DNA from 3 places in the Enterobacter sp. Taxon_2 genome. Region 1 is predicted to be linked to each of the others. Evidence: predicted binding sites of a transcription regulator. Region 1 holds the regulator's gene; each other region holds the start of a gene.
What was found. Region 1 encodes PhoB, which activates phosphate uptake and scavenging genes when phosphate is short. Its sites were predicted from a motif close to CTGTCATAAAACTGNCNNAT; they were not measured.

Region 1 (10,688 bases):
AGCAGCTCGGCACGATCGCTCGGTTTGGCATTAAGGAAGGCGGCAAACTGCCCCTGTGAGAGCAGCATCGAGCGGGTAAAGCGCCCGTAGTCCAGCCCGGTAAGCGCGGCGGTTTGCTCCAGCTTATCCGACACTTTGTCGGCCAGGATTTTGCCATCTTCACAGCGCGCCAGCTCCACGCGCGGCGCCTGCAGGTTCCCGTCCGGCTGGTTGCGCGCCCGGTTCTGGCTCCAGAAGGCGCGATAGGCGGTGCCTTTTACCTCGAACTCCACTTCTGCCAGGCATTCGGCGGTGTCGCGGGTCATCAGATCGTTTTGCGCCTGAGAGACCTTCTGCAGTCGCGGCGTTTCGTGATAAAGCGCCAGACAGATGGCGTCGAGCAGGGTAGTTTTTCCTGCCCCGGTCGCGCCGGTGATGGCAAACAGCCCGTTGCTGGCAAACGGCTCCGCGGTAAAGTCAATTTTCCACTCGCCCTTGAGTGAGTTGAGATTTTTCAGGCGCAGGCTCAAAATTTTCATGCGTTTTCTTCCTCATCATTGAGCGCATGCAGGGTATGGCTGAACAGTTCGCTGAGTCTTGCGCGCTTCGCGTCGTCAATCTCTTCCTGCGAGAGCCTGCGTTCAAACACCTCTTCAACCCGCAGTTCACTGAGCGTTTCACGTTGAGCGCTTAACAGAATTTTCTCGCGCTGCTCGCGGCTGCGGCGGACCAGTAAGACTTCGACGGGCAAATCCTCCGTCAGCGCCTGAATTTTGCGCTGCATATCGTGCAGGTAGTCATCGGTGGTGATTTCGATATCCAGCCAGACGGGGGGATCTTGTTCGACACCGCGCCATTGTTCCAGCTGGGCGGTGATGGCATCGAGATCGCCTTTCAGCACCGCCAGCGGCTGGGTGACCGGTACTTCCAGCGTCTCGACGGCGCGGAGTTTTCCCTCGCTAAAGCTCACCAGATGCACCGATTTGGCTTTGCCCGTTTCGTCAAAGCTGAGCGAAATGGGGGAGCCGCAGTAGCGGATGTGCTCGCTGCCGCCAATAACCTGCGCGCGGTGGATATGCCCGAGCGCAATGTAGTCGGCTGGCGGGAAGTTCTGCGCCGGAAAGGCATCCAGCGTGCCGATATAGATGTCACGCACGGCGTCACTTTTACTGGCCCCGACGGTGGTGAGATGCCCGGTCGCAATCACCGGAATAGGCTGGTCACCCCGCAGGGCACAGGCTTCGGTGTGCTGCTGGTGGTAATAGTCTGTGATGGCCTGTAAGAGATGCTGCTGCTTTTCTGCACCCGACAGCCCCGCCTGGCTTTGCACGATGTCCCGCGGACGTAAAAACGGTATCGGACACAGCACAGCCCCCGGCGACCCGTCGCGTTTATTCAGGATCTGTGGGGCGTGCCCGGCGCTGGCGACCACGGTGGTATTGAGAAATGCCAGGATATCGCGGGATTCATTGAGCGTGGCGACGGAATCATGGTTGCCGGCGACAATCACCAGGTGACAGCCGGTTTGCTGCAGATTCACCACGAAGCGGTTATACAGCTCACGCGCATAGCTGGGGGGCGAGCCGGTATCAAAGATGTCACCCGCCACAATAATCGCGTCCACCTCGTGCGTCCGGGCCGTTTCCAGCAGCCAGTTCAGGAACGCTTCATGTTCAGCCGCACGGCTTTTGCTGTAAAAATTTTGACCCAGATGCCAGTCCGAGGTGTGAAGTATGCGCATAGCTGATCCGTGGCAAAAAAGAGAAAGCAGGATTATAAACGTTCAGAGAAGGGAAAATAACCGCTGTAATAAAACAACGGTTTGCCCGTTATCGTGGTACTGTTTTTCATAAATCTGTCATAAATCTGACGCATAATGGCGCCGAATTACAAACTTGTAACTTAAATAAGATAAGACAGGGCAAAGTATGGCGAGACGTATTCTGGTCGTAGAAGATGAAGCTCCAATTCGTGAAATGGTGTGCTTCGTGCTCGAGCAAAACGGTTTCCAGCCGGTTGAAGCGGAAGATTATGACAGCGCAGTGAACCAGCTGAATGAACCCTGGCCCGATCTGATTCTGCTGGACTGGATGTTGCCTGGCGGCTCCGGACTGCAGTTTATCAAACACCTGAAGCGTGAAGCGCTGACCCGCGACATCCCGGTTGTGATGCTCACGGCGCGCGGAGAAGAAGAGGATCGCGTGCGCGGTCTTGAGACCGGTGCGGACGATTACATTACCAAACCGTTCTCCCCAAAAGAGCTGGTCGCCCGCATTAAAGCCGTGATGCGCCGTATTTCGCCGATGGCGGTGGAAGAGGTGATTGAGATGCAGGGGCTGAGCCTTGATCCCACCTCACACCGCGTGATGACCGGTGAAAATCCCCTCGACATGGGGCCTACCGAATTTAAACTCCTGCACTTCTTTATGACCCACCCGGAACGCGTATACAGCCGCGAGCAGTTGCTGAATAACGTCTGGGGAACTAACGTGTATGTCGAAGACCGGACGGTTGACGTACATATTCGCCGCCTGCGAAAAGCACTGGAACTGAGCGGCCACGATCGCATGGTGCAGACGGTCCGCGGCACGGGTTATCGTTTTTCTACCCGTTTCTGAACAATGACAGGAGTGTGACGCGTGCTGGAACGTCTGTCATGGAAAAGGCTCGTCTTTGAACTGATCTTATGCTGTATTCCGGCCTTCCTTCTGGGGGCCTTTCTTGGACACCTGCCGTGGTTTCTGCTGGCGTCGGTCACCGGGCTGCTGATCTGGCATTTCTGGAACCTGCTGCGCCTCTCCTGGTGGCTGTGGGTTGACCGAAGTATGACGCCGCCGCCGGGAAGCGGCAGCTGGGAGCCGCTGCTGTACGGTCTGCATCAGATGCAGATGCGTAATAAAAAGCGTCGCCGCGAGCTGGGAAGCCTGATTAAGCGTTTCCGCAGCGGTGCAGAGTCGCTGCCGGATGCCGTGATTCTGACAACCGAAGAAGGGACGATCTTCTGGTGTAACGGCCTGGCGCAACAGCTGCTGGGCCTGCGCTGGCCGGATGACAACGGTCAAAATATCCTCAACCTTCTGCGCTATCCCGAGTTTACGCTGTACCTGAAAAAGCGTGATTTTACCCGTCCGCACAATCTGAAGCTCAATAATGGTCGCCATCTGGAGATCCGCGTGATGCCCTACAGCGATAAGCAGTGGCTGATGGTGGCGCGCGATGTCACCCAGATGCACCAGCTGGAAGGGGCGCGTCGCAACTTCTTCGCCAACGTCAGTCACGAACTGCGAACCCCGTTGACCGTGCTGCAGGGCTACCTGGAGATGATGCAGGAGCAAACGCTGGAAGGCGCGCCGCGTGAAAAAGCGCTGCACACCATGCGCGAGCAAACGCACCGGATGGAAGGGCTGGTGAAGCAGCTGCTGACGCTCTCGAAGATTGAAGCGGCGCCAACGCTGGCGCTGAATGACACCATTGATGTCCCGATGATGCTGCGGGTCGTGGAGCGTGAAGCGCAGACGTTAAGCCACAAAAAGCACCACCTGACCTTTGACGTCGACAACACGCTGAAGGTGCTGGGCAGCGAAGATGAGCTGCGCAGCGCCATTTCCAACCTGGTGTATAACGCGGTGAATCATACGCCTGAGGGGACAAATATAGTGGTGCGCTGGCACCATGCCCCAACGGGGGCGGAGTTTAGCGTGGAAGACAATGGGCCGGGGATCGCGCCGGAGCATATTCCGCGTCTGACCGAGCGCTTTTACCGTGTGGATAAAGCGCGATCCCGGCAGACGGGCGGAAGCGGCCTGGGGCTGGCAATTGTGAAACACGCGGTGAATCACCACGAAAGCCGTCTCGATATTCAGAGTACGCTGGGTAAAGGAACCCGTTTCAGTTTCGTTATTCCGGAACGATTAATTGCCAAAAAGATCGCCTGACGGCAGGCGTGTCATTTTACCTTTCCACGGGTCAGCCATCGCTGGCCCGTTTGCTTTGCAGTCAAGCGAAACGCGGATGAATTTTATACGGCTGTCTGTTTTTTGTTCGCATGATTAGCCATGGGTTTTTCTTATAAACAGCGTATTATTCTAATGTGTATTTTCATGCTGGCATATTGTTCTGGTTTTGCGATCCCACCTTGCCTTTAAACGTTATAAGCGTTTAAATTGCGCCCCAGATACTGTCAGACCGACTGTATTTGCGTGGTAAATCGAAAAACTATTCTTCTCCACGCCAGGACGGGAGCATTTCCCGCTGAAATTGAGCAAATTTTCGGCTGTATCGTCCCGTCAGGGATATCGAAAATCTCAATGTTTTCAACACCACATCCACAGGCAGTAAGGTTTTATGACCCATCACTTAAAATCGCGTGACATCATCGCGCTGGGCTTTATGACATTTGCGCTGTTCGTTGGCGCAGGCAACATCATTTTCCCTCCAATGGTTGGCCTACAGGCGGGTGAACACGTCTGGACCGCCGCGTTTGGTTTCCTGATTACTGCCGTGGGTCTGCCGGTTCTCACCGTCGTCGCGCTGGCGAAAGTCGGTGGCGGTGTGGATAGCCTTAGCACCCCGATTGGTAAAGTGGCGGGCGTTCTGCTGGCAACCGTCTGCTATCTGGCCGTGGGCCCGCTGTTTGCGACCCCGCGTACGGCCACCGTGTCCTTCGAAGTGGGTATTGCTCCCCTGACCGGTGACGGCGCGATGCCGCTGTTTATCTACAGCCTGATCTATTTCGCGATCGTGATTCTGGTTTCCCTCTATCCGGGCAAACTGCTGGATACCGTGGGTAACTTCCTGGCTCCGCTGAAAATTGTGGCGCTGATTGTTCTGGCGGTAGCGGCCATGGTCTGGCCAGCGGGCCCGATTAGCGATGCGATGGACGCCTATAAAAACGCCGCGTTCTCTAACGGCTTTGTGAACGGCTACCTGACGATGGATACGCTGGGTGCCATGGTGTTTGGTATCGTTATCGTTAACGCCGCGCGTTCCCGCGGTGTGACCGAAGCGCGCCTGCTGACCCGCTATACCATCTGGGCTGGCCTGATGGCCGGTGTGGGTCTGACGCTGCTGTATCTGGCGCTGTTCCGTCTGGGCTCCGACAGCGCCATGCTGGTCGATCAGAACGCCAACGGTGCGGCTATCCTGCACGCCTACGTTCAGCACACCTTCGGCGGTGCGGGCAGTATGCTGCTGGCGGCGCTCATCTTCCTGGCCTGTCTGGTCACCGCGGTTGGCCTGACCTGCGCCTGCGCAGAGTTCTTTGCACAGTATCTGCCGCTCTCTTACCGCACCCTGGTGTTTATCCTCGGCATCTTCTCTATGGCGGTGTCAAACCTCGGTCTGAGTCACCTGATTCAGGTCTCTATTCCGGTGCTGACGGCGATTTATCCGCCGTGCATCGTGCTGGTGGTGTTGAGCTTTACTCGCCCGTGGTGGAACAACTCTTCACGAATTATTGCGCCAGCCATGTTTATCAGCCTGATTTTTGGTATCCTTGACGGGATTAAAGCATCAGCTTTCGCGCACATACTGCCGGCATGGACACAGCGTCTGCCGCTGTCCGAGCAGGGTCTGGCCTGGCTGATGCCTACCGTTGTTGCACTGGTTCTGGCCATTATCTGGGACCGTGCTGCAGGGCGTCAGGTCGCATCGAACGCCCATTAATCAACGGCAACAAACTGTTTAACCACGGGGCTTAAGGCCCCGTGGTTTTTTGTTTTTTTCGTGTTGAATGGCAAGATTTAAATGGAAAGCACTAACAAACTTAAACGTGGATTGAGCACGCGCCACATCCGCTTTATGGCGCTGGGCTCTGCTATCGGCACCGGTCTTTTTTATGGCTCGGCAGATGCCATCAAAATGGCCGGTCCCAGCGTGCTGCTGGCGTACATCATCGGCGGCGTGGCGGCGTATATCATCATGCGCGCCCTCGGCGAAATGTCGGTTCACAACCCGTCTGCCAGCTCATTCTCCCGCTACGCGCAGGAAAACCTCGGCCCGCTGGCCGGGTTTATCACCGGCTGGACCTACTGCTTTGAAATCCTGATCGTGGCGATTGCCGACGTGACGGCGTTTGGCATCTATATGGGCGTCTGGTTCCCGGCGGTGCCGCACTGGATATGGGTGCTGAGCGTGGTGCTGATCATTTGCGCCGTCAACCTGATGAGCGTGAAGGTGTTCGGCGAGCTGGAGTTCTGGTTCTCCTTCTTCAAGGTCGCCACCATCATCATCATGATTGTGGCCGGTTTTGGCATCATCATCTGGGGAATCGGCAACGGCGGGCAGCCGACCGGCATCCATAACCTCTGGAGCAACGGCGGCTTCTTCAGCAACGGCTGGCTCGGCATGGTCATGTCGCTCCAGATGGTCATGTTCGCCTACGGCGGTATCGAGATTATCGGTATTACCGCCGGGGAAGCGAAAGACCCGGAGAAGTCTATTCCGCGCGCCATCAACTCGGTGCCAATGCGTATTCTGGTGTTCTATGTGGGCACCCTGTTTGTGATCATGTCCATTTACCCGTGGAACCAGGTGGGTACCAACGGTAGCCCGTTTGTTCTGACCTTCCAGCACATGGGGATTGCGTTTGCCGCCAGCATTCTGAACTTTGTGGTGCTGACCGCGTCGCTCTCCGCGATCAACAGTGACGTCTTTGGCGTGGGCCGTATGCTGCACGGCATGGCGGAGCAGGGCAGTGCGCCGAAGGTGTTCGCCAAAACCTCACGCCGCGGCACGCCGTGGGTGACCGTTGTGGTGATGACCGTGGCGCTGCTGTTCTCGGTTTACCTGAACTACATCATGCCGGAGAACGTCTTCCTGGTGATTGCATCGCTGGCGACCTTCGCGACGGTGTGGGTGTGGATCATGATCCTGCTGTCGCAGATTGCCTTCCGCCGTCGCCTGTCGCCGGATGAGGCGAAAGCGCTGAAGTTCAAAGTACCGGGCGGCGTTGCGACGACCGTCGTCGGGCTGATCTTCCTGGTGTTTATCATTGCCCTGATTGGCTACCATCCGGATACCCGCATTTCCCTGTACGTGGGCTGCGCGTGGATCGTCCTGCTGCTGGTGGGCTGGGTGTTTAAATGCCGCCGCGACCGTCAGCTGGCAGAAGCGCAGTAAGGTAAAAATGCCGGGTGGCGCTGCGCTTACCCGGCCTACACTCCCTTTTACCCCCGAAAAAAACTCCTCCCCCGTCCTCCTCCCCCAATAAATCCCATCATGGTGAGCTATCCTTAACCACCCTGTGGCAAGGTGACGTCAATTTCATCAAAGGGGATTCGTGATGTTAAACGCCTGGCACCTTCCGGTTGCCCCATTTGTTAAGCAAAACAAAGACAACCTTGAGATTACGCTCTGGCTGGCGGGTGAAAATCAGCCTGAACGCGTGACGCTCCGCGCCGAAATCGATAACGAAGAGACCGGGCTGAAAATGCACAAGCTGCGCAGCCAGCCGCAGCCGGGGATCACCGCCTGGCGGGCGAATATCGACCTGCGTAGCGGGCAGCCGCGCCGCCGTTACAGCTTCAAACTGCTGTGGAATAACCGCCAGCTGTGGTTTACCCCGCAGGGGTTTAGCCGTTTCCCGCCCGCACGGCTGGAGCAGTTTGCAGTCGATTATCCGGATAACGGCCCGCAGTGGGTTAACGACCAGGTCTTTTACCAGATTTTCCCGGACCGTTTTGCGCGCAGCGAAAAACGCACTGCCGACCAGGATAAGGTCTATCACCATCATGCGGCGGGCCATGACATTATCCTGAAAGCGTGGGACGAGCCATTAACCGCGCAGGCGGGCGGATCGACGTTTTACGGCGGCGATCTCGACGGTATCAGCGAAAAGCTGCCGTACCTGAAAAAACTGGGCGTGACGGCGCTGTATCTCAACCCGGTGTTTAAGGCCCCGAGCGTACACAAATACGATACCGAAGATTATCGCCACGTTGACCCGCAGTTTGGCGGTGACGAGGCGCTGCTGCGCCTGCGTAAGAACACCCAAAACGAAGGCATGCGCCTCATTCTGGACGGCGTGTTCAACCACAGCGGAGATTCGCACGCCTGGTTTGACCGTCATAATCAGTCGATGGGCGGGGCATGTCATAACCCGGATTCGCCGCAGCGCGACTGGTACAGCTTTAACGAGGAGGGCCGTGCGCTGGACTGGCTGGGCTACCCGAGCCTGCCGAAGCTGGATTTCCAGTCGCCAACGCTTGTGAACGAGATTTACGGCGGGGAAGACAGCATCGTGCGTCACTGGCTGAAGGCGCCGTGGAATATGGACGGCTGGCGCCTGGACGTGGTGCATATGCTCGGCGAAGCGGGCGGGGCGCGGGAAAACCTTCAGCACGTCGCCGGGATTACGCGCTCGGCAAAAGCGGCCCAGCCGGAGGCGTTCGTCTTTGGCGAGCACTTTGGCGACGCGCGCCAGTGGCTGCAGAACGATGCGGAAGATGCGGCGATGAACTATCGCGGCTTTACCTTCCCGCTGTGGGGATTCCTCGCTAACACCGATATCTCCTACGATCCGAATCATATCGACGCTGAAACCTGCATGGCGTGGATGGAGAACTACCGCGCCGGCCTGTCGCATCAGCAGCAGCTGCGGATGTTTAACCAGCTCGATAGCCACGATACCGCGCGCTTTAAATCCCTGCTGGGCAAGGATGTCGCGCGTCTGCCGCTGGCGGTGACCTGGCTCTTCACCTGGCCGGGCGTACCGTGCATCTACTACGGAGACGAGGTGGGGCTGGACGGCAATAACGATCCGTTCTGCCGCAAAACCTTCCCGTGGGAGCCAGCGAAACAGGACAAGGTGCTGTTCAGCCTGTATCAGCGGCTGGCAAAGCTGCGTAAGCAGAGTCTCGCCCTGCGCTACGGCGGCTGTCAGGTGGTGTACGCCCACGATAACGTGGTGGTATTTGCTCGCGTCTATAACCAGCAGCGCGTGCTGGTGGCCATCAACCGGGGCGAGGCCTGCGAAGTGGTGCTGGATGATTCACCGCTGCTGAAGGTAGCGACGTGGAAGAATAAAGAGGGCAAGGCGACGATACAGGACGGCGTGCTGGCGCTGCCTGCGGTATCCGCAACGATCTGGTCCGGCAGCTAAGACCTGTTAATGTTTCCACCTTTTAAGATGGCGCAAATGCAACTATTTGTGTCAATCTTAACGGATCGTTTACGGTGAAGGTGGAAACATGGACGAGCTTTACATCCTTGGCTGTTTGTTCCTGGTATTTGCGCTGGTGGTGGCACCCGTGCTTGCGGTTATAGGCTTTAATCGAAGTACGGCGGCGCGACAGGAGATTGCCCGGCTGCGCCAGCGCATTGAGGCGCTTGAGCAGCGCGGCGTGCCTGAGGACGCGCCGGAGCCGGTGCAGACCGCCGCGCCGGAGGCTGTGACCGCGACGGTGGTTGCAGACGCTCCCGCGCCTGTCGACCCCTGGCGCCCCGATACTCCCGCTGCCGTGGCAGAACCTGCCCCGACCCCGACCCCGGCGCCTGCGGCAAAACAGCCTTCTGCCTTTGGCGGCATCCTGACGTCGCTGCTGCGCTGGTTTATGCAGGGTAATCCGCTCGCGAAGCTTGGGATCCTGCTGCTTTTCCTTGGTCTTTCATTCCTGCTGCGCTATACCGTGGAACATTCCCTGTTCCCGCTTGAGCTGCGCCTCGTGGCAACGGCGCTGTTTGCCATTGTTCTGCTGGCGGTTGGGTGGCGACTGCGACACAGGCAGCGCGTCTATGCGCTGATCCTCCAGGGCGGGGCGACCGGCGTGCTCTACCTGACGGTGTTTGGCGCCTTCCGGCTCTGGCAAATGTTGCCGTTGACGCTGGCCTTTGCGCTGCTGGTGGTGATTTGCGCGGCGAGCGTCGGGCTGGCGGTGCTGCAGAAGGCGCTGAGCCTTGCCATGCTGGCGAGCCTCGGCGGCTATCTTGCGCCGCTGCTTTTGTCTACCGGGGGCGGCAGTTTTGTCGCGCTGTTCTCTTTCTATCTTCTGCTGTCTATCGGCATTCTCGCTATCAGCATCTGGCAGCACTGGCGCGAGCTGAACCTGCTCGGGCTGCTGTTCACGTTCGGCGTGGGCGGCATGTGGGGGCTGAATGACTACCAGCCTGAAGACTATTGGGTCTGCCAGCTGTTCCTGATTGCCAATACGCTGATATTCGGTGTCCTGAGCGTGGCGCTGTCGCTGCGGGCGCAGGAGAAAGGGAAGCAGATTATTGACGGCGTGCTGCTGTTTGCCCCGCCGCTAATCGGTTTTGGGATGCAGTACGGCATGACCCGGCACTGGGAATATGGCCCGGCCCTGAGTGCGCTGGGATACGGCGCATTTTATCTTACCCTCGCGTTCCTTGCGCTGCGGCGCTATCCCTCCCTCGGACGACCGCTGGTCATGGCGGCGCTGGCCATCGGCGGCGGGTTCGCGACGCTCGCCATTCCGCTGGCGCTGTCAGCGCGCTGGACGGCGATGGCCTGGGCGCTGGAAGGGCTGGGTATCCTCTGGCTGGGCGTGCAGCAGCACCAGCGTCGCATGAGCTATAGCGGGACGGCGCTGCTGGTGCTGGCGCTCGGCAGCGCGCTGTGGGCACAAACGAACGGCGTTACGTCGCTGAGTCTGCTGCTGATCTTCGCCATCCTCAGCCTTTGCTGGCTGGCGGCTGGCTGGCTGTGGCGGACTCTCTTCCTGCCGGTCAGCTGGGCGCTGCTGGCTGGCGGG
Region 2 (10,688 bases), 390 kb from region 1:
TTCGCTACAGAATACCTAAAAACCGCATTTTCACATTGATATACGTCATTTTGCATCGGGTGAGGCATCGTCTTTTAGGGGTAGTTAGGTTACTGTTACGCGATCGAACGTGATAAGGAATACGTATGCGCAATCGCACTTTTGCGGATCTTGACCGAGTGGTCGCTCTTGGCGGAGGACACGGCTTAGGCCGGGTTATGTCCTCTTTGTCGTCACTGGGCTCAAGGCTGACAGGGATAGTGACCACCACCGATAACGGCGGCTCAACCGGGCGCATTCGTCGTGCCGAAGGCGGCATTGCCTGGGGAGATATGCGCAACTGCCTGAATCAGTTAATTACCGAGCCGAGCGTCGCGTCGGCGATGTTTGAGTACCGTTTTGGCGGTAATGGCGAACTTTCCGGGCATAACCTCGGAAATCTGATGTTAAAGGCGCTGGATCACCTGAGCGTACGGCCTCTCGAAGCCATCAACTTAATCCGTAATCTGCTCAAAGTGGACGCATTCCTGATCCCCATGTCTGAACAACCGGTTGACTTGATGGCCATCGACGCCGAAGGGCATGAAGTTTACGGCGAGGTGAATATTGACCAGCTCCTTCTGCCGCCAACGGAGTTGATGACCTATCCGAGCGTGCCCGCCACGCGTGAAGCGGTAGAGGCAATCGGGGAAGCGGATCTTATCCTGATCGGTCCAGGCAGTTTTTATACCAGCCTGATGCCCATTCTGCTGGTGAAAGAGCTGGCGCAGGCGCTGCGCCGCACCCCGGCGCCGATGGTTTACATCGGTAATCTGGGACGTGAACTGAGCCCGGCGGCGGCGAGCCTGTCGCTGGCGGACAAGCTTGAATTAATGGAGCATTACGTCGGCAAGAAAATCATTGACGGCGTAGTCGTGGGACCAAAAGTGGATGTGTCAGGGATTGGCAATCGTCTGGTGGTGCAGGAGCCGCTGGAGGCCTCAGACATCAAGTATCGCCACGACCGCCATCTGCTGCGCGAGGCGCTGGAGAAGGCGATTCAGGCGCTGGGTTAGCAAAAACCCCCCGGTGGCGCTGCGCTTACCGGGGCTACAAAAGACGCTAACCCCGTAGGCCCGGTAAGCGCAGCGCCACCGGGCAAAACCGTCTCACGATGCCGCGATAAACAGATCCCGCAGCTGATGAAGCTGGTCGCGGATCTGCGCCGCCTCTTCGAACTCCAGGTTCTGCGCGTGCTGCATCATCTGACCTTCCAGCTCGTGGATTTTCTGCTGCAGCGCTTTCGGCGTCAGCACGACGGTATCTTCTTCCACCACTGAACGCGCCTTGCCGCGGCCTTTCGCTTTGGTTTTGGCAATGTTCTGACCCAGCGCCAGAATATCCACCACCTTCTTGTTCAGACCCTGCGGCGTAATGCCGTGTTCTTCGTTGTAGCGCTGCTGTTTCTCGCGGCGGCGCTCCGTTTCACCAATCGCTTTCGCCATCGACGGGGTAATTTTGTCACCGTACAGAATCGCTTTACCGTTGACGTTACGCGCCGCACGACCGATGGTCTGGATCAGGGAGCGTTCAGAACGCAGGAAGCCCTCTTTGTCCGCATCGAGAATCGCCACCAGCGAGACCTCCGGCATATCGAGACCTTCTCGCAGCAGGTTAATCCCTACCAGCACGTCAAACTCGCCCAGACGCAGGTCGCGGATAATCTCCATGCGCTCCACGGTATCGATATCCGAGTGCAGATAACGCACCTTCTCACCGTGCTCTTCGAGATACTCGGTCAGGTCTTCCGCCATACGCTTGGTGAGCGTGGTCACCAGCACGCGCTCGTTGATGGCGGAACGCGCGCGAATTTCCGAAAGCAGGTCGTCCACCTGGGTGGCCACCGGACGCACCTCGATAACCGGATCCAACAGTCCGGTCGGACGCACCACCTGGTCAACCACCTCATCGCCCGATTTTTCCAGCTCGTAGTTGCCCGGCGTGGCCGAGACGTAGATGGTTTGTGGCGCGAGCGCCTCAAACTCTTCAAACTTCATCGGACGGTTATCCAGCGCCGACGGCAGGCGGAATCCGTACTCCACCAGCGTCTCTTTACGCGCGCGGTCACCGCGGTACATCCCGCCGATCTGCGGGATCGTAACGTGGGATTCGTCGATCACCAGCAAACCGTCAGCCGGAAGGTAGTCAAACAGCGTCGGCGGCGGCTCGCCCGGCCCGCGCCCGGAGAGGAAGCGGGAGTAGTTTTCGATGCCGGAGCAGTAGCCCAGCTCGTTCATCATCTCAAGGTCAAACTGGGTGCGCTGGCTCAGGCGCTGCTCTTCCAGCAGCTTATTGTTCGCCAGCAGCACCTTACGGCGCTCGGCCAGCTCCACTTTGATCTCTTCCATCGCCTGCACGATACGCTCGCGCGGCGTCACGTAGTGCGTTTTCGGGTAGATGGTGAAGCGCTGGATCACCGACTCAACGTGTCCGGTCAGCGGGTCGAAGAGCGACAGGCGTTCAACCTCTTCGTCGAACAGCTCGACGCGCAGTGCCATATCGTCCGATTCCGCCGGGAAGATGTCGATCACCTCACCGCGTACGCGGAAGGTGCCGCGCTGGAACGCCTGATCGTTACGGGCATACTGCAGCTCAGCCAGACGACGGACGATGGCGCGCTGGTCGATGATCATCCCCTGCGTCAGGTGCAGCATCATCTTGAGATAAAGATCCGGATCGCCCAGGCCGTAGATCGCGGAAACCGATGCGACAACGACCACATCGCGACGCTCCAGAAGCGCCTTAGTGGCCGACAGACGCATCTGCTCGATGTGTTCGTTCACCGAGGCATCTTTCTCAATGAAGGTGTCAGAGCTCGGTACATAAGCTTCAGGCTGGTAGTAATCGTAGTAGGAGACGAAATACTCCACGGCGTTTTCCGGGAAGAACTCTTTCATCTCGCCGTAAAGCTGTGCGGCCAGGGTTTTATTGGGTGCCAGCACCATCGTGGGGCGCTGGAGATCCGCAATCACGTTGGCGATGGTGAACGTTTTACCCGAGCCGGTTACCCCCAGCAGCGTCTGGTGCGCCAGCCCATCTTCCAGCCCTTCTTCCAGACGACGGATCGCCTCAGGCTGATCGCCAGATGGACGGAAAGCAGAATTCAATTTGAACGGTTTACTCATGGGCGACAACCTGATGACGTTATAAGCGGCAGGTGAGTAATTTTACTCCTTGTTGCCAGGAATGCCAGTAAAAAACACTGGATGAAAAACCAGTAGCATGTCAGGATATTTAGAGTAGCGCCTGAATGATTAGCGCGATAGCGACCAAAATTTGGACTGTGACAATATAAAACACCAGTCAGGTCAGGTTATCCCCAGAACTTTTTCTTTTTTAACATTTGTCAAGCCAGGTAATGATAGTTTTGTGGCAACGGGTGACACTTTCATGACGGGAATTGCTTTTATCTAAGCAATTAAATAATAAACGATATTTTCTAAAGCCGCGTTTCGCGTCAATTTGGGCGTAAGCCGCGTCTTCTCTCGCTTATCGCGTGTTTTCTAACTCTAATGCACATGGTTATCCACAGGAATAGTGGATAACTGCTTCCAGCCCATGCAGACTGGCGCTCGGCAAATTCCCGGATTTTCCCACGAGACGGCGGTAAAAAATTTTTATAGCTATTTTTTGCTGATTAACAGTTGCGTCATTCATAACCAACCGATGCGATCTTGCTCACATTTTCAGCATTTCGGGTTCTGCACCACAACTCAACACCGCCAGCACCGTCGATGTGCAATCCCTTTTTTTCTCACCCCCTCTCCGGTGACTTATTCCTAAAAAAGCCGGTTTTTTAAACGCTTTTCGGTTTCTGGCAGGGGTTTTGCAGATTCAAACCCGAGCCTCACCTACACACATTTTTAAGGAGAGAAAGATGTTGAGTCTGCGTGCTGTGAATCAGTTTTACGGAAGCCAACATACGCTATGGAACGTGAATTTGGATTTTCCGCAAGGGATGTGTACAGGCGTCGTTGGCCTGCCGGGAATGGGAAAAACCACCCTGATGAATTGCATCGCCGGGAGAGTGCCCGTCGAAAGTGGTAGCATCATCTGGCATGAGGCAGGCGCGCCGCCGCGCGATTTGCTTAACCTGCCGCCAGAACAGCGTTCAGGAACGGAGATAGGCTATGTCCCGCAGGACAGGCGGATCTTCTCCCAGCTAACGATCGAGGAAAACCTGCATATCGCCATGCGGGCGATGGGGAAACCCAACCCGGAAGCGAAAAATGACGTTTACGACCTGTTTCCGGCGCTCTACGCATTGCGACAGACCCGCGCCAACACGCTCTCTCCGGACGACCAGTACCAGCTGGCGCTGGCTAATGCGCTGGTGAACCGTCCTCACCTGCTGATCCTCGATGAGCCCCTGCACGGCGCAGGACACAGCTTCGCCCAGAAGCTGGGGCAGCTGCTGGTGCGCTTAAACCGGGAGTTAGGTATGACGGTGCTGTTAGCGGAGCAGCAGCTGTCGTTTATCCGCCGGGTGGCGGACCGTTTCTGTATGCTCTATCGCGGGCGTAACGTGGCGCAGGGCCACGTTAACGAACTGGATGACGAGCTTATCGCGCACTGGATGTCGCGGGAAGCAAGACGCTGAGATCGAGATAACGCCCGGTTTCGGCATTTTCCGCGCCGTCAGCAAGCCAGGGAATTTCCCCGAGGCACGGGGCGGGAAGGACGCGCCTGAGCGTCGCCAGATACTCCTGGTGTCGTTTCCCCGGCGCAACCACGTCGTTGGCTATCCAGCCCGCCAGACGCAGCCCGGCCTGCTGTATGGCCTGCGCGGTCAGCATGGCGTGATTGATACAGCCCAGCTTAACGCCGACGACCAGAATGACCGGAAGCTGCTCGGCCTGCACCCAGTCAGCAAACGTCTGCGTGTCCGAAAGCGGCGTAAACCAGCCGCCAGCCCCTTCCACCAGCACCCAGTCGGCCTGGCTTTCCAGCGCCCGTAACCCGGCTGAAAGCACGGCGAAATCAATCGGACGACCTTCGTCAGCGCTGATGATGTGCGGCGAGGTCGGCTCGGCAAAGGTGTACGGATTGACCGCTGAATAGGCGAGTTCACGCGTGCTGTTACGCTGGAGCGCCAGCGCGTCGGTGTTGCGTAACCCTTCCGCCGTCATCTCGCTGCCGGAAGCAACAGGCTTATATCCGGCGGTGTTTTTTCCGAGCTTTCGTGCCGCCTGCAGCAGCGCAGAGCTGGCAACCGTTTTGCCCACTTCCGTATCCGTTCCGGTGACAAAATAACGTTCAGTCACGTTCGATAATCCCATGAAAAAGTTGATAAGAGAGCGGGAAATGCCCCCGCTGCTGAGGCCAGGCCAGCTCCAGGCGCTGCAGCTGTCCCCGGGTCAGCGGTTTTTTCTCCCGTCCGGCATGCAGGTGCGTGGCGCCGATGCCCTTCAGCGAGCGCATGGCGCTGAACGCATCGCTAAAATTGAGGGTGATGGTCTGTACCGTGCTGCGATAGCGCCAGCCTGCCAGCGCCTGCGTCACCTGGTCATGCGATAAAAAACGGTTAGCGTGCGGCTGCTCATCCACCGCTTTCCACGCCTGATTCAGCTCCGGCAGCGAACTCTCCAGCAAGGTAGTAAAGGCCACCTTCCCGCCCGGTCGCGCCATGCGATAAAGCTCGCGTAAGGCCTGCGGCAGGCTGCTGCACCACTGGACCGCCAGATGGCTCCAGACCAGATCGAACTGCGCATCCGCCAGCGGGATCGCCTCGATATCGGCCAGCAGATAGCGATCCGCTGCCTGCCGCTGACGCGCCTCGTCGAGCATCTGCTCTGAGAGGTCGATAGCCGTGACCTGGCTTCCCGCCCCGCGCCAGTAGCGGCTGTTGCTGCCCGGACCACAGCCGGCGTCCAGCACCTGCGGAAAACGGCTCTCGCCAAGCGCGGCCAGAAGCCCCTGCGCGCTCAGACGCTGCAGCTCATCGTGCTGTGAATAGCTCTGCGCGGCACGACCAAATGCCGCCGCGACGGCCCGTTTATCCACCGGCAACATGGAGCGCCTCCAGCAACGTCTCAATATCCTGTCGTTCATGCGCCGCCGTCAGGGTTAAGCGCAGCCGCGCGGTACCCGGCGGGACCGTTGGCGGGCGGATGGCGGTCACCCACATGCCGCGCTGGCGCAGCGCCTGTGCCAGCGCCAGCGCGCGGCCGTTTTCACCGACAATCACCGGCTGGATAGCGCTCTGCGAATCGGTGCTGCGGAAGGGCAGCGCCGCGAGTCCCTGACGGAAGCGGGCGATATGCTCTGCCAGACGCTGGCGACGTTCATCCCCTTCTGCGCTGCGGATCACCGCCAGCGATGCAGACAGCGCCACGGCCTGCGCCGGGGGCATGCTGGTGCTGTAAATCAGGTGTCGGGCAAACTGCAGCAGATAGTCGGCGACGGATTCGCTGCACAGCACGGCGGCGCCGCTGACGCCAAAACCTTTGCCGAAGGTGACAATCAGCAGCTCCGGCTTCACGTTTTGCTGATACGCGCTCCCGCGCCCTTCGTCGCCCATTACGCCAATGCCGTGGGCATCGTCCACCAGCAGCCAGGCGTTTTGCCGTTTGGCGGTATCGTGCAGCGCGGCAAGCGGCGCGCTGTCGCCGTCCATGCTGAATACCCCTTCCGTGACCGCCAGCTGTTGTCCGTCGCAGGGTTTATCCAACAGCGCAGCAAGCTGTCCCGCGTCGTTATGAGCAAAGCGGCGCAGCTGCGCCGGGCTTAAATGTGCCGCCTCCAGCAGGGAGGCGTGACTTAAGCGGTCGGCGACAATGCGGTCCTCTTTTTCCATCAGGGCAGTAATCACCGCCTGGTTGGCGGCAAAGCCGGAGATAAACAACAGCGCGCGCGGGTAGCCGAGCCAGTCAGCCAGTTCCTCTTCCAGCGCATGATGCGCTGTGGTGTATCCGCTGACGTGTCCCGAGCCGCCGCTGCCCACGCCAAACCGCTCAGCGCCCTGCTGCCAGGCGCGGATAATGGCCGGATGCTGGCTCAGCCCGAGATAGTCGTTGCTGGAGAAATTGCAGAACCGCTGGCCTTCACGGGTAAGAAAACGGCCCGCGCCGTTTTCCACCACCCTGCGAACGCGAAATGCCTCTGCCGCCCGACGGTCGTCAAGCGCAGAGTTGATACGTGCCTGCCAGGTCATACGGCTGCCGCGTTGTAGAACTGGTCGGTGTCAGCGTTGAAAATCTGCTGCTCCAGCTGCTGCTGTTGCTCGTTATCGCCCGTCAGCACCTCGGTCTGATGCGGGTTAAGCCCCAGCTTGCGGAACAGCTGAACGTCTTTGTCCTCTTCCGGGTTCGGCGTGGTCAGCAGCTTGCAGCCGTAGAAGATGGAGTTGGCTCCGGCCATAAAGCACATGGCCTGGGTCTGCTCGTTCATCTGCTCGCGACCGGCAGAGAGGCGCACGAAAGAGGTTGGCATCATGATGCGCGCCACCGCGATGGTGCGAATAAAATCAAACGCATCCACGTCGTCGTTGTCCGCCAGCGGAGTGCCCTTGACCTTCACCAGCATGTTGATCGGCACGCTTTCCGGCGGGGTCGGCAGGTTAGCCAGCTGCAGCAGCAGGCCCGCGCGGTCTTTCACCGTTTCGCCTAAGCCCACGATACCGCCGGAGCACACTTTGATTCCGGCATCACGCACTTTATCCAGCGTATCCAGACGCTCCTGGTAGGTACGCGTGGTGATGATGTTGCCGTAAAACTCCGGAGAGGTGTCGAGGTTGTGGTTGTAGTAGTCCAGCCCCGCCGCCGAGAGGCGCTGCGCCTGCTCGTCGTTCAGCGTGCCGAGCGTCATACAGGCTTCGAGGCCCATCTCCTTCACGCCTTTTACCATCTGCTCCAGGTAAGGCATGTCGCGATCGTGCGGGTTCTTCCACGCCGCGCCCATGCAGAAGCGGGTCGAGCCGGCGTTTTTCGCCTTGCGCGCCGAATCGAGTACCTGCTCAACTTCCATCAGCCGTTCGGATTCCAGGCCGGTTTTGTAGCGCGCGCTCTGCGGGCAATATTTGCAGTCTTCAGGGCAGGCACCGGTTTTGATCGACAGCAGCGTGCTGACCTGAACATGGCGAGGATCGAAGTGCTGACGATGCACCTGTTGGGCTTCGAACATCAGCTCAAGGAAAGGTTTATTGAATAATTCAGTGACTTGCGACATCGTCCAGCGTGCGTGGTGAGCCATGGGGCTTCTCCAAAGGGTTTTGTTAATTTTCGGTTCGGTTTATACTCGTAAACCTAAAACTTTTCAAAATGGTTTACAAGTCGATTATGACCCAGGACGATCTCGCCTTCGACAAGCAGCATATCTGGCACCCTTATACCTCCACGACTCGCCCCCTTCCCGTCTATCCGGTGGCCTCCGCCCACGGCTGCGAGCTGCATCTCGCCAGCGGCGAACAGCTCGTTGACGGGATGTCCTCCTGGTGGGCGGCCATTCACGGGTACAACCACCCGCGCCTGAATGCGGCGATGAAGGCGCAGATTGACCAGATGTCGCACGTGATGTTCGGCGGGATCACCCATCAGCCCGCGGTGGATTTATGCCGTCGCCTGGTGGCGATGACGCCTGAATCGCTGGAGTGCGTGTTCCTGGCGGATTCCGGCTCCGTGGCGGTGGAAGTGGCGATGAAAATGGCGCTGCAGTACTGGCACGCCAAAGGCGAAACGCGCCAGCGGTTCCTCACCTTCCGCAACGGCTATCACGGGGATACCTTCGGGGCGATGTCGGTATGCGATCCGGACAACTCCATGCACAGCCTGTGGAAGGGCTATCTGCCGGAAAACCTGTTTGCCCCGGCTCCCCAGAGCCGCTTCGACGGCGAGTGGAACGAGATGGACATGGTCGGCTTCGCGCGGCTGATGGCGGCGCATCGTCACGAGATTGCTGCCGTCATTCTTGAACCGATCGTGCAGGGCGCGGGCGGGATGCGGATGTACCACCCGGAATGGCTGAAGCGTATTCGCAGGATGTGCGACCGCGAGGGCATTCTGCTGATTGCCGATGAGATCGCCACCGGCTTTGGCCGCACCGGCAAGCTGTTTGCCTGCGAACATGCGGGTATCGCCCCGGATATTCTGTGCCTCGGCAAAGCGCTGACCGGCGGCACCATGACGCTCTCCGCCACGCTCACGACCCGCCAGGTCGCCGACACCATCAGCGACGGCGAAGCGGGCTGCTTTATGCACGGTCCGACGTTTATGGGTAATCCTCTCGCCTGCGCCGTCGCAAGCGAAAGCCTCGCCATTCTGGAGAGCGGCGAGTGGCAGACGCAGGTTGCGGCGATTGAAGCGCAGCTGAAAGCGGAGCTGAGCGCCGCCTCGGGGGCGAATTTCGTGGCGGACGTGCGGGTGCTGGGCGCCATCGGGGTGATTGAAACCACCCATCCGGTGAATATGGCGGCGCTACAGCGCTTCTTCGTGGACCAGGGCGTGTGGGTGCGGCCTTTCGGCAAGCTTATCTACCTGATGCCGCCGTACAGCATTACGTCGGAGCAGCTGCGTAAATTAACCGATGCGGTCGTAACAGCCGTTAACATTCCCGCGCATTTCACGATTTAACCCTATGCATTACACTTGCTGAACGAGCGATCAACGAGGGTAAACCGTATGAAAATCATCAGCAAAGATCTGCGCGACGGCGAAAAACTGCCGGAGCGTCACGTTTTCAACGGCATGGGGTATCAGGGAGACAATATCTCCCCACACCTGGCGTGGGACGAGGTTCCGGCAGGCACCAAAAGCTTTGTCGTGACCTGCTACGACCCGGATGCGCCTACCGGCTCCGGCTGGTGGCACTGGATTGTGGCGAACCTGCCTGCCGACACGCGCGTCCTGCCGCAGGGTTCCGGTTCAGACCTGGTTGCCCTGCCTGAAGGTGCCATTCAGACGCGCACTGACTTCGGTAAAGCGGGCTACGGTGGCGCGGCGCCGCCAAAAGGGGAAACCCACCGCTATATCTTCACGGTGCACGCGCTGGATGTGGAGAAGATTGAGGTCGATGAAGGGACGAGCGGCGCGATGGTCGGGTTTAACGTGCATTTCCATACGCTGGGGAGCGCGTCGATTACGGCGATGTATTCGTAATAGTGCGGGCTGATGCCCTCTCCCACAGGGAGAGGGAGAAAACCTGGCAATTCCCTCTCCCTGTGGGAGAGGGTTAGGGTGAGGGTAAAAATCACAGCACCGAAGGTAACAGCCCCACCAGCCGCCCTTCTTCCAGAAGCTGCATCGCCTTATCAATATCCGGCGCAAAGAAGCGATCGTCATCGTAATGCGATACATGCTCGCGCAGCGCATGACGCGCCTGCTCCAGCAGCGGGCTGGATTTTAGCCCTTCACGCAGATCGATACCCTGACTTGCCGCCAGCCATTCCACCGCCAGCACGCCGCGGGTGTTGGAGGCCATTTCCCAGAGACGACGCCCGGCAGCCGGTGCCATCGAAACGTGATCTTCCTGGTTTGCAGACGTTGGCAGGCTGTCCACGCTGTGCGGGTGCGACAGGGCTTTGTTCTCGCTTGCCAGCGCTGCGGCCGTCACCTGAGCAATCATAAAGCCCGAGTTAACCCCGCCGTTACGCACCAGGAACGGTGGCAGCTGGGACATATGTTTATCCATCATCAGCGCGATACGGCGCTCGGACAACGCGCCGACTTCGGCAATCG
Region 3 (10,688 bases), 990 kb from region 1:
CAGTGAGCTGCCGGATATCATTACCCAACCCGAAGGCCGCCCGGTCTTTGCCGACCCGGATCTCCCTCGTTTTTCGATTGCTTACGCGGGCAATATCATTGGCGTCGCGCTGACCACCGAAGGGGATTGTGGGCTCGATATGGAACTTCAGCGCGCGACGCGCAGCTTCCATGGCGGTAATGCGCATGAAGACTATCCGCTCTCCAGCAATGAGAAGCTGTGGGTCCGCAACCAGAACGATCCTGTCGAAGCCAGAGCCCAGCTCATTACCTTACGCCAGAGCATTCGCAAGCTCTGTGGATGCGCCTCAGACGACGCCAGCCTGCTGCAGCTGCTGCCAGGCTCCGGACGTCTTCGTGCCACTCAGGCCACGCTGGTAGAGGCGCTCAGTGACGCAGAGGATGTGCTCATTTGGTCCATTGCGGTTACCCCCGCCATCGAACGCATGAAAATCTGGGAATTTGACAGTCAACAGGGATGGCGTAGCCTTCCTGATGTGCCCGAGCGCGCCAACGAGCCCGCCGCACGCCTGATGCGTTTAACCAGTTTACCGGCAGAAAAAGCATTCACCCTTAGCTGATCCAATCAGGGTCATCATGATGAAACAGGAGTAATCATGTCTGATACGTTGAAAGTCGTTACTTTACTGGGAAGCCTGCGCAAAGGTTCATTTAACGGGATGGTAGCCCGCACGCTGCCACAGCTGGCGCCTGCAGGTATGGAAATTAGCGCCCTGCCGTCTATTGGCGATATTCCGCTGTATGATGCGGATGTCCAGCAGGAAGAAGGGTTCCCGCAGAGCGTTGAGGCGCTGGCCGAACAGATCCGCCAGGCTGACGGCGTGGTCATCGTCACGCCAGAGTATAACTACTCAGTTCCGGGTGGCCTGAAGAATGCCATCGACTGGCTGTCCCGTTTACCTGAGCAGCCGCTGTCAGGCAAACCGGTGCTGATCCAGACCAGCTCCATGGGCGCGATTGGCGGCGCGCGCTGCCAGTATCATCTGCGCCAGATCCTGGTCTTCCTCGATGCGATGGTGATGAACAAGCCAGAATTTATGGGCGGAGTGATTCAGAATAAGGTCGACCCGCAAACGGGTGAGGTGGTGGATCAGAGCACGCGCGACCATCTCTCTGGCCAGCTGACGGCGTTCGGGGATTATATTAAGCGGGTTAAAGCCTGATAAAAAAGCCCGGTGGCGCTAGCGCTTACCGGGCCTACACTCGTCAGTAGGTCAGGTAAGCGAAGCGCCACCTGACACCACAAACCGCACCTTAGTGCGCGTCAATAAACACAATCTTCAGCACAAACAGCAGCGCCACAACGATGACGCATGGGCTGAGGTCGCGGAAGCGGCCGGTCCCGATCTTCATTACGCAGTAAGAGATAAAGCCCAGCGCGATACCTTCGGTAATCGAGAAGCTGAACGGCATCATCACGGCGGTAATAAACGCCGGCACCGCTTCGGTTAAATCATCCCACTTCACGCGTGACAGGCTGGAGGTCATCAGCACACCCACGTAGATCAGCGCACCCGCCGCCGCGTACGGTGGAACCATACCCGCCAGCGGAGAGAGGAAGATCACCAGCAGGAACAGAATACCCACGACCACCGCCGTCAGGCCGGTACGGCCGCCCACGGATACGCCGGAAGAAGATTCAATGTACGCGGTAACAGACGAAGTTCCGATAAACGCACCGGTCACAGAGGAGACGCTGTCCACAAACAGCGCCTGCTTCATGCGCGGGAATTTCCCTTTTTCATCCGCCAGACCCGCCTTATCGGTCACGCCGATCAGCGTACCGGAGGAGTCAAACAGGTTCACCAGCATGAATGAGAAAATCACGCCCGCCAGGCCCAGGTTCAGGGAGCCCGCCAGATCGACGTGACCAACAACGGTAGAGATGCTCGGTGGCGCGGAAACGATGCCGTTATAGTGAACGTCGCCCAGCATCCAGCCCAGCAGGGTGGTCACCACGATGGACACCAGCACCGCCGCGTGAATATTACGGGAAGCCAGGATCGCGATGATAAAGAAGCCCAGCACGCCCAGCAGCACGTTATGAGAGGTCAAGTGACCGATGCTCACCAGCGTATCCGGGTTCGCCACGATAACGCCGGCGTTTTTCAGCCCCATCATACCGATGAACAGACCGATACCGCTGGTGATGCCCACGCGCAGGCTCACAGGAATGTTCGCAATCATCCAGTAACGCACGCGGAAAATGGTCAGCAGCAGCAGACCAACCGCGCCCCAGAAGATGGCGCCCATGCCAACCTGCCACGGCAGACCCATCGCCTGAACGACCACGAACGCGAAGAACGCATTCAGGCCCATCGCCGGGGCCAGCGCAACCGGCAGGTTAGCGAACACACCCATCAGAATGCTGCCAAGGGCGGCGATCAGGCAGGTGGTTACAAAGACGGCGCTGGTATCCATGCCAGCAACGCCCAGAATTTGAGGGTTCACAAAAACGATATAGACCATCGTCAGGAAGGTGGTGAAACCCGCGATCACTTCGGTGCGTGCCGTTGTGCCGTGCTCGCGCAGTTTGAAAACGCGCTCAAGCAGACCCTGACCAGACGTCTGGGTAGTGTGTTGTTGACTCATCATCAATTTCCGAACAAGGAGGGAAAATTCGTCGCTATCCTATACCAAAATGCGACAATAGTGGCGGTTACGTGATACTTTTTTCATTGAATTTGCTTATACGGCAACGATTGCGTTTCGGCGAACTGCCGTACGTAAACGTTAAACTGGTTAAAAGGGAAAGGCATGTCCGGAATTGAAGCGGTATTTTTCGACTGCGACGGTACGCTGGTCGACAGTGAGGTCATTTGTTCCCGCGCGTATGTGGCCATGTTCCAGGAATTTGGCATTACGCTGGAACTCGAAGAGGTGTTTAAACGCTTTAAGGGCGTGAAGCTCTACGAGATCATCGACATCATTAACGAAGAACACGGCGTCGTTCTGGAGAAAGCGGCTCTGGAACCGGTGTACCGCGCCGAGGTTGCACGCCTGTTCGATTCGGAGCTGGAGGTGATTCCGGGCGCAAACGCGCTGCTGGATGCGATGACGGTACCAATCTGCGTGGTCTCTAACGGCCCGGTCAGCAAAATGCAGCACTCGCTGGGCAAGCTTGAGATGCTGCACCACTTCCCGGAAAAACTGTTCAGTGGCTACGATATCCAGCGCTGGAAGCCGGACCCGGCACTGATGTTCCATGCGGCAAAGGCGATGAACGTTAACGTAGAGAACTGCATTCTGGTGGATGACTCGTCTGCTGGCGCGCAGTCGGGGATTGATGCGGGAATGGAGGTGTTTTACTTCTGCGCCGACCCGCACAACAAGCCGATCGATCATCCAAAAGTCACGACCTTCACCGATCTGGCGCAGTTGCCCGCGCTGTGGAAGGCGCGCGGGTGGGATATTACGCGTTAAGTTAACGTAGGGCGGGTAAGCGCTAGCGCCACCCGCCACCAACATCACTCTTTCGGATCTTTACCCGCCAGCAGCTTATCCAGCTCGTCGCCGCCCACGTGACGGAAGTCCTGACCTTTCACGAAGTAGAAAATGTATTCGCAAATATTCTGGCAGCGGTCGCCGATACGCTCGATGGAGCGCGCGCAGAACAGGGCAGTCAGTACGCTTGGGATCGTACGGGAATCTTCCATCATGTAGGTCATCAGCTGACGCACGATGCCTTCATACTCCTGGTCGACCTTCTTGTCTTCACGGTAGATACGCACCGCTTCGTCCAGGTCCATACGCGCAAAGGCATCCAGCACGTCGTGCAGCATCTGCACGGTGTGACGGCCCAGCGACTCCAGACTCACCAGCAGCGGCTGGTGCTGCTGAGAGAACTTCTCCAGCGCGGTGCGGCAGATTTTATCCGCCACGTCACCAATACGCTCCAGCTCGGCGATGGTTTTGATGATTGCCATCACCAGACGCAGGTCGCTCGCCGTCGGCTGACGTTTCGCGATAATGCGCACGCAGGCCTCGTCGATAGCGACTTCCATCATGTTGACGTTTTTGTCGCCTTCAATGACGCGCTTCGCCAGCTCGCTGTCCTGGTTGTGCATTGCCGTAATTGCATCAGAAAGCTGCTGCTCAACCATGCCACCCATGGTCATCACCTGCGTGCGGATGCTTTCCAGCTCTGCGTTGAACTGGCCTGAAATATGTTTATTAAGATTGAGGTTGTCCATGGTTTCTCCACATGCACTAAGGCAAATCAACCGTAGCGGCCAGTAATATAATCTTCGGTTTGTTTCTTCGCGGGCTTAGTGAACAGATCGTCCGTGTTGCTGAACTCAATCAATTCACCCAGGTACATAAACGCCGTGTGATCGGAGCAACGTGCAGCCTGCTGCATGTTATGGGTCACGATAACCACGGTGTAATCCTGCTTCAGCTCGGTGATCAGCTCTTCAATGCGGCCGGTTGAGATCGGGTCCAGCGCTGAACACGGCTCATCCAGCAGCAACACTTCAGGGCGAATCGCAATACCGCGCGCAATGCACAGACGCTGCTGCTGACCACCGGAGAGAGAGTAACCGCTCTGGTGCAACTTATCTTTGGTTTCGTTCCATAATGCGGCCTTGGTCAAAGCCCACTGCACGCGCTCGTCCATATCGGCACGGGAGAGCTTTTCAAACAGGCGAACGCCAAAGGCGATGTTGTCATAAATGGACATCGGGAACGGTGTGGGTTTCTGGAACACCATCCCCACTTTGGCGCGCAGCAGGGCAATATCCTGAGCCTGGGTCAGAATGTTTTCGCCGTCGAGGATGATTTCCCCTTCAGCGCGCTGCTCCGGATAGAGCGAATACATTTTGTTAAAGGTACGCAGCAGCGTGGATTTCCCACAGCCGGACGGACCGATAAATGCCGTGACCTGGTTCTTGGCGATATCCAGGTTGATGTTCTTCAGGGCATGGAATTTGCCGTAGTAGAAGTTCAAATCACGAACCTGAATCTTACCCGGGGCAGTATCAACCATACTCATTGACTCATTTCCTCATTCGGCGCCGCGAGCTGCCGCGCCGTAAAAAATTAACCGTGTTTCTTCTTCGCGAAAATGACGCGCGCCAGAATGTTCAGCAACAGTACGCAAAGGGTAATGATCAGCACCCCGGCCCAGGCCAGCTGCTGCCATTCCGCGAAGGGGCTCATCGCAAATTTAAAGATCGTCACCGGCAGGTTGGCGATCGGCTGCATCATGTCCGTGCTCCAGAACTGATTGGAGAGGGACGTAAACAGCAGCGGCGCCGTTTCACCCGCGATACGCGCAACCGCCAGCAGGATACCGGTCATGATCCCAGAGACCGATGCCTTCAGCGTAATCGCCGAGATCATCTTCCATTTCGGCGTACCCAGCGCATAAGCCGCTTCACGCAGGCTGTCCGGCACCAGTTTCAGCATGTTCTCGGTGGTTCGAATCACAATCGGCACCTGCAGCAGCGCCAGTGCAATCACACCCGCCCAGCCGGAGAAGTGTTCCATCTGCGCCACCACGACGGTGTATACAAACAGACCCACGACGATAGACGGTGCAGAAAGCAGAATGTCGTTGATGAAGCGAATGACTTCCGCCAGCCAGGATTTACGGCCGTATTCTGCCAGGTAGATGCCCGCCATGATGCCCAGCGGTGTGCCGAAGACCGTCGCCCAGAGGATCAGCAGTCCGCTGCCCGCCAGGGCATTCGCCAGGCCACCCCCCGCCGTGTTCGGCGGCGGCGTCATTTCGGTGAACAGCGACAGTGACATTCCGTCAATTCCGCGAACAACCGTCGAGAAGAGGATCCAGACCAGCCAGAACAGGCCGAATGCCATCGTCGCCATAGAGAGCGTCAGGGCAATGCGGTTTTTCATGCGGCGTCTGGCCTGCATTTTACGGCGAGATTCCGCCAGTTCAGCGGTAGCTTGCATTTCGAGAGTAGCCATTAGCGTGCCCCCTCATTTTTAGCGAGGCGCATAATCATCAGCTTGGAAATCGCCAGAACAATGAAGGTGATAACGAACAGAATCAGACCCAGCTCCATCAGCGCCGCCACGTGCAGCCCCGATTCCGCTTCCGCAAATTCATTCGCCAGCGCCGAGGTAATACTGTTACCCGGCATGTAGAGCGACGCGCTGTCGAGCTGGTAGGTGTTACCGATGATAAAGGTAACCGCCATGGTTTCACCCAGCGCACGACCTAAGCCCAGCATCACGCCCCCGATCACCCCATTTTTGGTGAACGGAAGGACGATGCGCCAGATCACTTCCCAGGTGGTGCAGCCGATACCGTAGGCCGACTCTTTCATCATCACCGGCGTTTGTTCGAAGACATCGCGCATAACCGCCGCAATGTACGGAATAATCATGATGGCGAGGATCACACCTGCCGCCAGAATGCCAATACCGAAAGCCGGGCCAGAGAACAGGGCCCCCACAAACGGAATGGCAGAAAGAACGTTACCGACCGGTTCCTGGAAGTATGTGGCGAACAGCGGTGCAAAGATGAACAGACCCCACATGCCGTAGACGATACTTGGAATGGCCGCCAGCAGTTCGATGGCAATACCCAGCGGGCGCCGCAGCCAGCCCGGCGCCAGCTCCGTCAGGAACAGGGCAATACCAAAGCTTACCGGAACCGCAATCAGAAGGGCGATGAACGAGGTCATCAGCGTGCCGTAAATCGGCACCAGGGCACCGTAGATGTCGTTCGGCGCGTCCCACTCTTTGGTCCACAGGAAGGAGAAACCGAATTTCTGGATGCTCGGCCATGAGGAGAAAATCAGAGACACGATAATGCCGCCCAGCAGCAATAGCACAATCAGCGCAGCCAGTTTAACCAGCGCGCTGAAAATCATGTCACCTTTTTTACCCGGAGGGTTAAATGCAGGCTTGGTTGCAGCCATAAATTACTCTTCTGTTTGAGACGTTTTTACGAATATGCCCGGTGGCGCTAACGCTTACCGGGCCTACAGCTTAAACCGTAGGGCGGGTAAGCGCAGCGCCACCCGCCATCTTCGTTAAATATATCCTGTTAGTACAGCGCTTTACCGCTGCTGTCTTTCACGTTGGTTTTCCATGCAGCGCGAATCTGCTCAACCACGTTGTCCGGCAGGGTGGCGTAATCCAGAGCGTTAGCCTGTTTGCCGCCGTTTTTGTATGCCCAGTCGAAGAACTTCAGCACTTCGGTGCCCTGCTCAGGTTTCTTCTGCTCTTTGTGAACCAGGATGAAGGTGGTAGAGGTGATTGGCCATGCACCTTCGCCTTTCTGGTTAGTCAGATCCTGCGCGAACGATTTGCTCCAGTCAGCGCCTTTCGCTGCGTTAGCAAAGTTCTCTTCGGTTGGGCTAACCGGTTTGCCGTCGGCTGAAACCAGTTTGGTGTAGGACAGGTTGTTCTGCTTCGCGTACGCATACTCTACGTAGCCGATGGAGCCAGGCAGACGCTGTACGAACGCGGCGATACCGTCGTTACCTTTACCGCCCAGACCGGTTGGCCAGTTAACGGTAGAGCCGGAGCCGACTTTAGATTTCCACTCTTCGTTCACTTTTGCCAGGTAGCTGGTGAACACGAAAGAGGTACCGGAACCATCCGCGCGGCGAACCACGGCGATGTTCTGAGAAGGCAGCTTCAGGCCTGGGTTGAGTTTAGCGATCGCTTCGTCATCCCATTTTTTGATTTTGCCCAGGTAGATGTCACCCAGAGTTTTACCGTCCAGCACCAGCTCGCCCGACTTCACGCCCGGCAGGTTGATGGCCAGGACCACGCCACCGATCACGGTCGGGAACTGGAACAGGCCTTCCTGAGCCAGTTTGTCATCAGACAGCGGAGCGTCAGACGCGCCGAAATCAACCGTGTTCGCGGTAATTTGTTTAACGCCACCGGAGGAGCCGATACCCTGATAGTTAACCTTGTTACCGGTTTCTTTCTGGTAGGTATCCGCCCATTTGGCATACACCGGCGCAGGGAAGGTTGCACCAGCGCCAGTCAGGCTTGCTTCTGCAAATACAGAGAACGCGCTCAGAGATAAGGTCGCGGCGACAACAGTTGCGACAGTGGTACGCATAACTTTCATAATGTCTCCTGCAAGATTTTCGTAAATCGTTGTTTAGTGGCTACGATGAGCAAAATAGGACAAACAGGTGACAGATAAATGTACGAATTATGACAGTTTTATGACAATGGAAATTTCACTTAAAAAACAGCAAAAGAAAATTTATTTTTCAATGTGTTAGCCACATTTATGACAAGACGTTTTCAGAAATATTTTCTTTATGTGACACTGAAAAAAGTAGCTGAAGATGACAAATTGTCATTATTAAAAATGAGAAAGGATTGATGAAAAACAAACCAGGCAGGATAAAAAAGCTCCACCCGAAGGTGGAGCCTGAAGGGATTATTCTACGGTAACCGATTTCGCCAGGTTACGCGGCTGGTCAACGTCGGTGCCTTTGATCAGCGCAACGTGATAGGCCAGCAGCTGCAGCGGAACGGTATAGAAGATGGGTGCAATCACCTCTTCCACATGCGGCATCTCGATGATGTGCATGTTGTCATTGCTGACAAAACCGGCATCTTTGTCGGCGAAGACGTACAGGACACCACCGCGGGCGCGGACTTCTTCGATGTTAGATTTCAGTTTTTCCAGCAGTTCGTTGTTTGGTGCCACAACGATGACCGGCATATCCGCGTCAATCAGCGCCAGCGGGCCGTGTTTCAGCTCGCCTGCCGCATAGGCTTCAGCGTGAATGTAGGAGATCTCTTTCAGCTTCAGCGCGCCTTCCAGCGCAATCGGATACTGATCGCCACGACCCAGGAACAGGGCGTGATGTTTATCAGAGAAGTCTTCCGCCAGCGCTTCAATGCGTTTGTCCTGAGACAGCATCTGCTCAATGCGGCTCGGCAGCGCCTGCAGGCCGTGAACGATGTCGTGCTCAACGGAAGCATCTTCGCCTTTCAGACGCGCCAGCTTCGCCACCAGCATCAGCAGAACGGTCAGCTGAGTGGTAAACGCTTTGGTGGAGGCAACGCCGATTTCGGTGCCTGCTTTGGTCATCAGCGCCAGATCGGATTCACGCACCAGGGAAGAGCCAGGAACGTTACAGATGGCCAGCGAGCCCAGGTAACCCAGCTCTTTAGAGAGACGCAGCGCGGCCAGCGTGTCCGCCGTTTCGCCAGACTGGGAAAGGGTGATCATCAGGCTGTTACGACGCACCGCAGATTTGCGATAGCGGAATTCAGACGCGATTTCCACATCGCACGGCACGCCCGCCAGGGATTCAAACCAGTAGCGAGAAACCATACCGGAGTTGTAGGAGGTGCCGCAGGCCACGATCTGAATGTGCTCAACCTTGCTGAGCAGTTCGTTCGCGTTTGCGCCCAGCTCGCTCAGATCCACTTCACCGTGGCTGATGCGCCCGGTCAGGGTGTTTTTGATGGCGTTTGGCTGCTCGTAAATCTCTTTCTGCATGTAGTGACGGTAAGCGCCTTTATCGCCCGCGTCGTACTGCAGATTCGATTCGATCTCCTGACGTTTCACCTGCTCGCCTTTGGTATCGAACACGGTCACGCTGCGGCGAGTCACTTCCGCGATATCACCCTCTTCGAGGAAGATAAAGCGACGGGTAACCGGCAGGAGCGCCAGCTGGTCAGAAGCGATGAAGTTTTCGCCCATGCCCAGACCGATAACCATCGGGCTACCGGAACGCGCGGCCAGCAGCGTGGACGGGTCGCGGGAATCCATGATCACCGTACCGTACGCACCGCGCAGCTGAGGGATAGCACGCAGCACCGCATCACGCAGTGTGCCGCCCTGCTCCAGCTCCCAGTGCACCAGGTGAGCAATCACTTCGGTGTCAGTTTCAGAGACGAAGGTATAGCCGCGCGCTTTCAGTTCTTCGCGCAGCGGTTCGTGGTTTTCGATAATGCCGTTGTGCACGACCACGATGTGTTCAGACACATGCGGGTGCGCGTTACCTTCAGACGGTTCACCGTGCGTCGCCCAGCGGGTGTGCGCAATACCGGTACCACCGTGCAGCGGATGTTCTTCCGCGGCCTGGGCCAGCATCTGCACTTTACCGAGACGACGCAGACGGGTCATATGGCCTTCTGCATCGACGACAGCCAGACCGGCTGAGTCGTAACCACGGTATTCCAGACGACGTAAACCTTCGAGAAGGATTTCAGCAATATCACGCTGCGCAACTGCGCCAACAATTCCACACATAATTTTAGATTCCGAATTTAGGCATTATGCCTGCGTTGTCGCTGACCTGTTTTTGCCCTTCCGGGCGCCCCGAGCCTTGTAGAGAGTGGGGTTATTTTTATGGGTACTGCTTGTGGGGGGAAATATATATTTATCTCCTCACCCGGGTTTGCCTGATGACGGCTACGCCTTATCAGGCCTACTCAATCGTAGGGCGGGTAAGCGTAGCGCCACCCGCCTTGTTGTTACTTTTTCTTCACCGGGCGTTTCCAGCCCTGCTTGCTGACCTGCGGAACGCGGCTTAACACCAGCGCGTTCTCGGCCACATCGCGCGTGACGGTTGTTCCGGCGGCAATGGTCACCCCGTTACCCACGGTAACAGGCGCCACCAGCTGCGTATCGGAGCCAACGAACACGTCATCACCGATGATGGTTTTAAACTTATTCGCGCCGTCATAGTTACAGGTAATCGTCCCTGC

Region 2: a site for PhoB is predicted at 3,375-3,394, ahead of uvrB (excinuclease ABC subunit UvrB). Genes of this name have one in related genera too.
Region 3: a site for PhoB is predicted at 8,167-8,186, ahead of pstS (phosphate ABC transporter substrate-binding protein PstS). Genes of this name have one in related genera too.

Annotation. Positions count from the first base shown of each region.
Region 1 covers NZ_CM178024.1:977,368-988,055, forward strand. The annotation lists gene sbcC (exonuclease subunit SbcC) at 1-518, opposite strand, end outside; gene sbcD (exonuclease subunit SbcD) at 515-1,720, opposite strand; gene phoB (phosphate response regulator transcription factor PhoB) at 1,908-2,597, shown strand; gene phoR (phosphate regulon sensor histidine kinase PhoR) at 2,619-3,914, shown strand; gene brnQ (branched-chain amino acid transporter carrier protein BrnQ) at 4,324-5,643, shown strand; gene proY (proline-specific permease ProY) at 5,725-7,098, shown strand; gene malZ (maltodextrin glucosidase) at 7,262-9,079, shown strand; gene AC4IC4_RS04535 (DUF2339 domain-containing protein) at 9,168-10,688, shown strand, end outside.
Region 2 covers NZ_CM178024.1:1,367,268-1,377,955, reverse strand. The annotation lists gene yvcK (uridine diphosphate-N-acetylglucosamine-binding protein YvcK) at 126-1,034, shown strand; gene uvrB (excinuclease ABC subunit UvrB) at 1,128-3,143, opposite strand; gene AC4IC4_RS06430 (ABC transporter ATP-binding protein) at 3,896-4,618, shown strand; gene bioD (dethiobiotin synthase) at 4,581-5,282, opposite strand; gene bioC (malonyl-ACP O-methyltransferase BioC) at 5,275-6,030, opposite strand; gene bioF (8-amino-7-oxononanoate synthase) at 6,014-7,171, opposite strand; gene bioB (biotin synthase BioB) at 7,168-8,208, opposite strand; gene bioA (adenosylmethionine--8-amino-7-oxononanoate transaminase) at 8,295-9,584, shown strand; gene AC4IC4_RS06400 (kinase inhibitor) at 9,633-10,109, shown strand; gene hutH (histidine ammonia-lyase) at 10,201-10,688, opposite strand, start outside.
Region 3 covers NZ_CM178024.1:4,824,926-4,835,613, reverse strand. The annotation lists gene AC4IC4_RS22955 (4'-phosphopantetheinyl transferase family protein) at 1-580, shown strand, start outside; gene AC4IC4_RS22950 (NADPH-dependent FMN reductase) at 617-1,183, shown strand; gene adeP (adenine permease AdeP) at 1,275-2,612, opposite strand; gene yieH (6-phosphogluconate phosphatase) at 2,778-3,443, shown strand; gene phoU (phosphate signaling complex protein PhoU) at 3,488-4,213, opposite strand; gene pstB (phosphate ABC transporter ATP-binding protein PstB) at 4,240-5,013, opposite strand; gene pstA (phosphate ABC transporter permease PstA) at 5,061-5,951, opposite strand; gene pstC (phosphate ABC transporter permease PstC) at 5,951-6,910, opposite strand; gene pstS (phosphate ABC transporter substrate-binding protein PstS) at 7,039-8,079, opposite strand; gene glmS (glutamine--fructose-6-phosphate transaminase (isomerizing)) at 8,401-10,230, opposite strand; gene glmU (bifunctional UDP-N-acetylglucosamine diphosphorylase/glucosamine-1-phosphate N-acetyltransferase GlmU) at 10,455-10,688, opposite strand, start outside.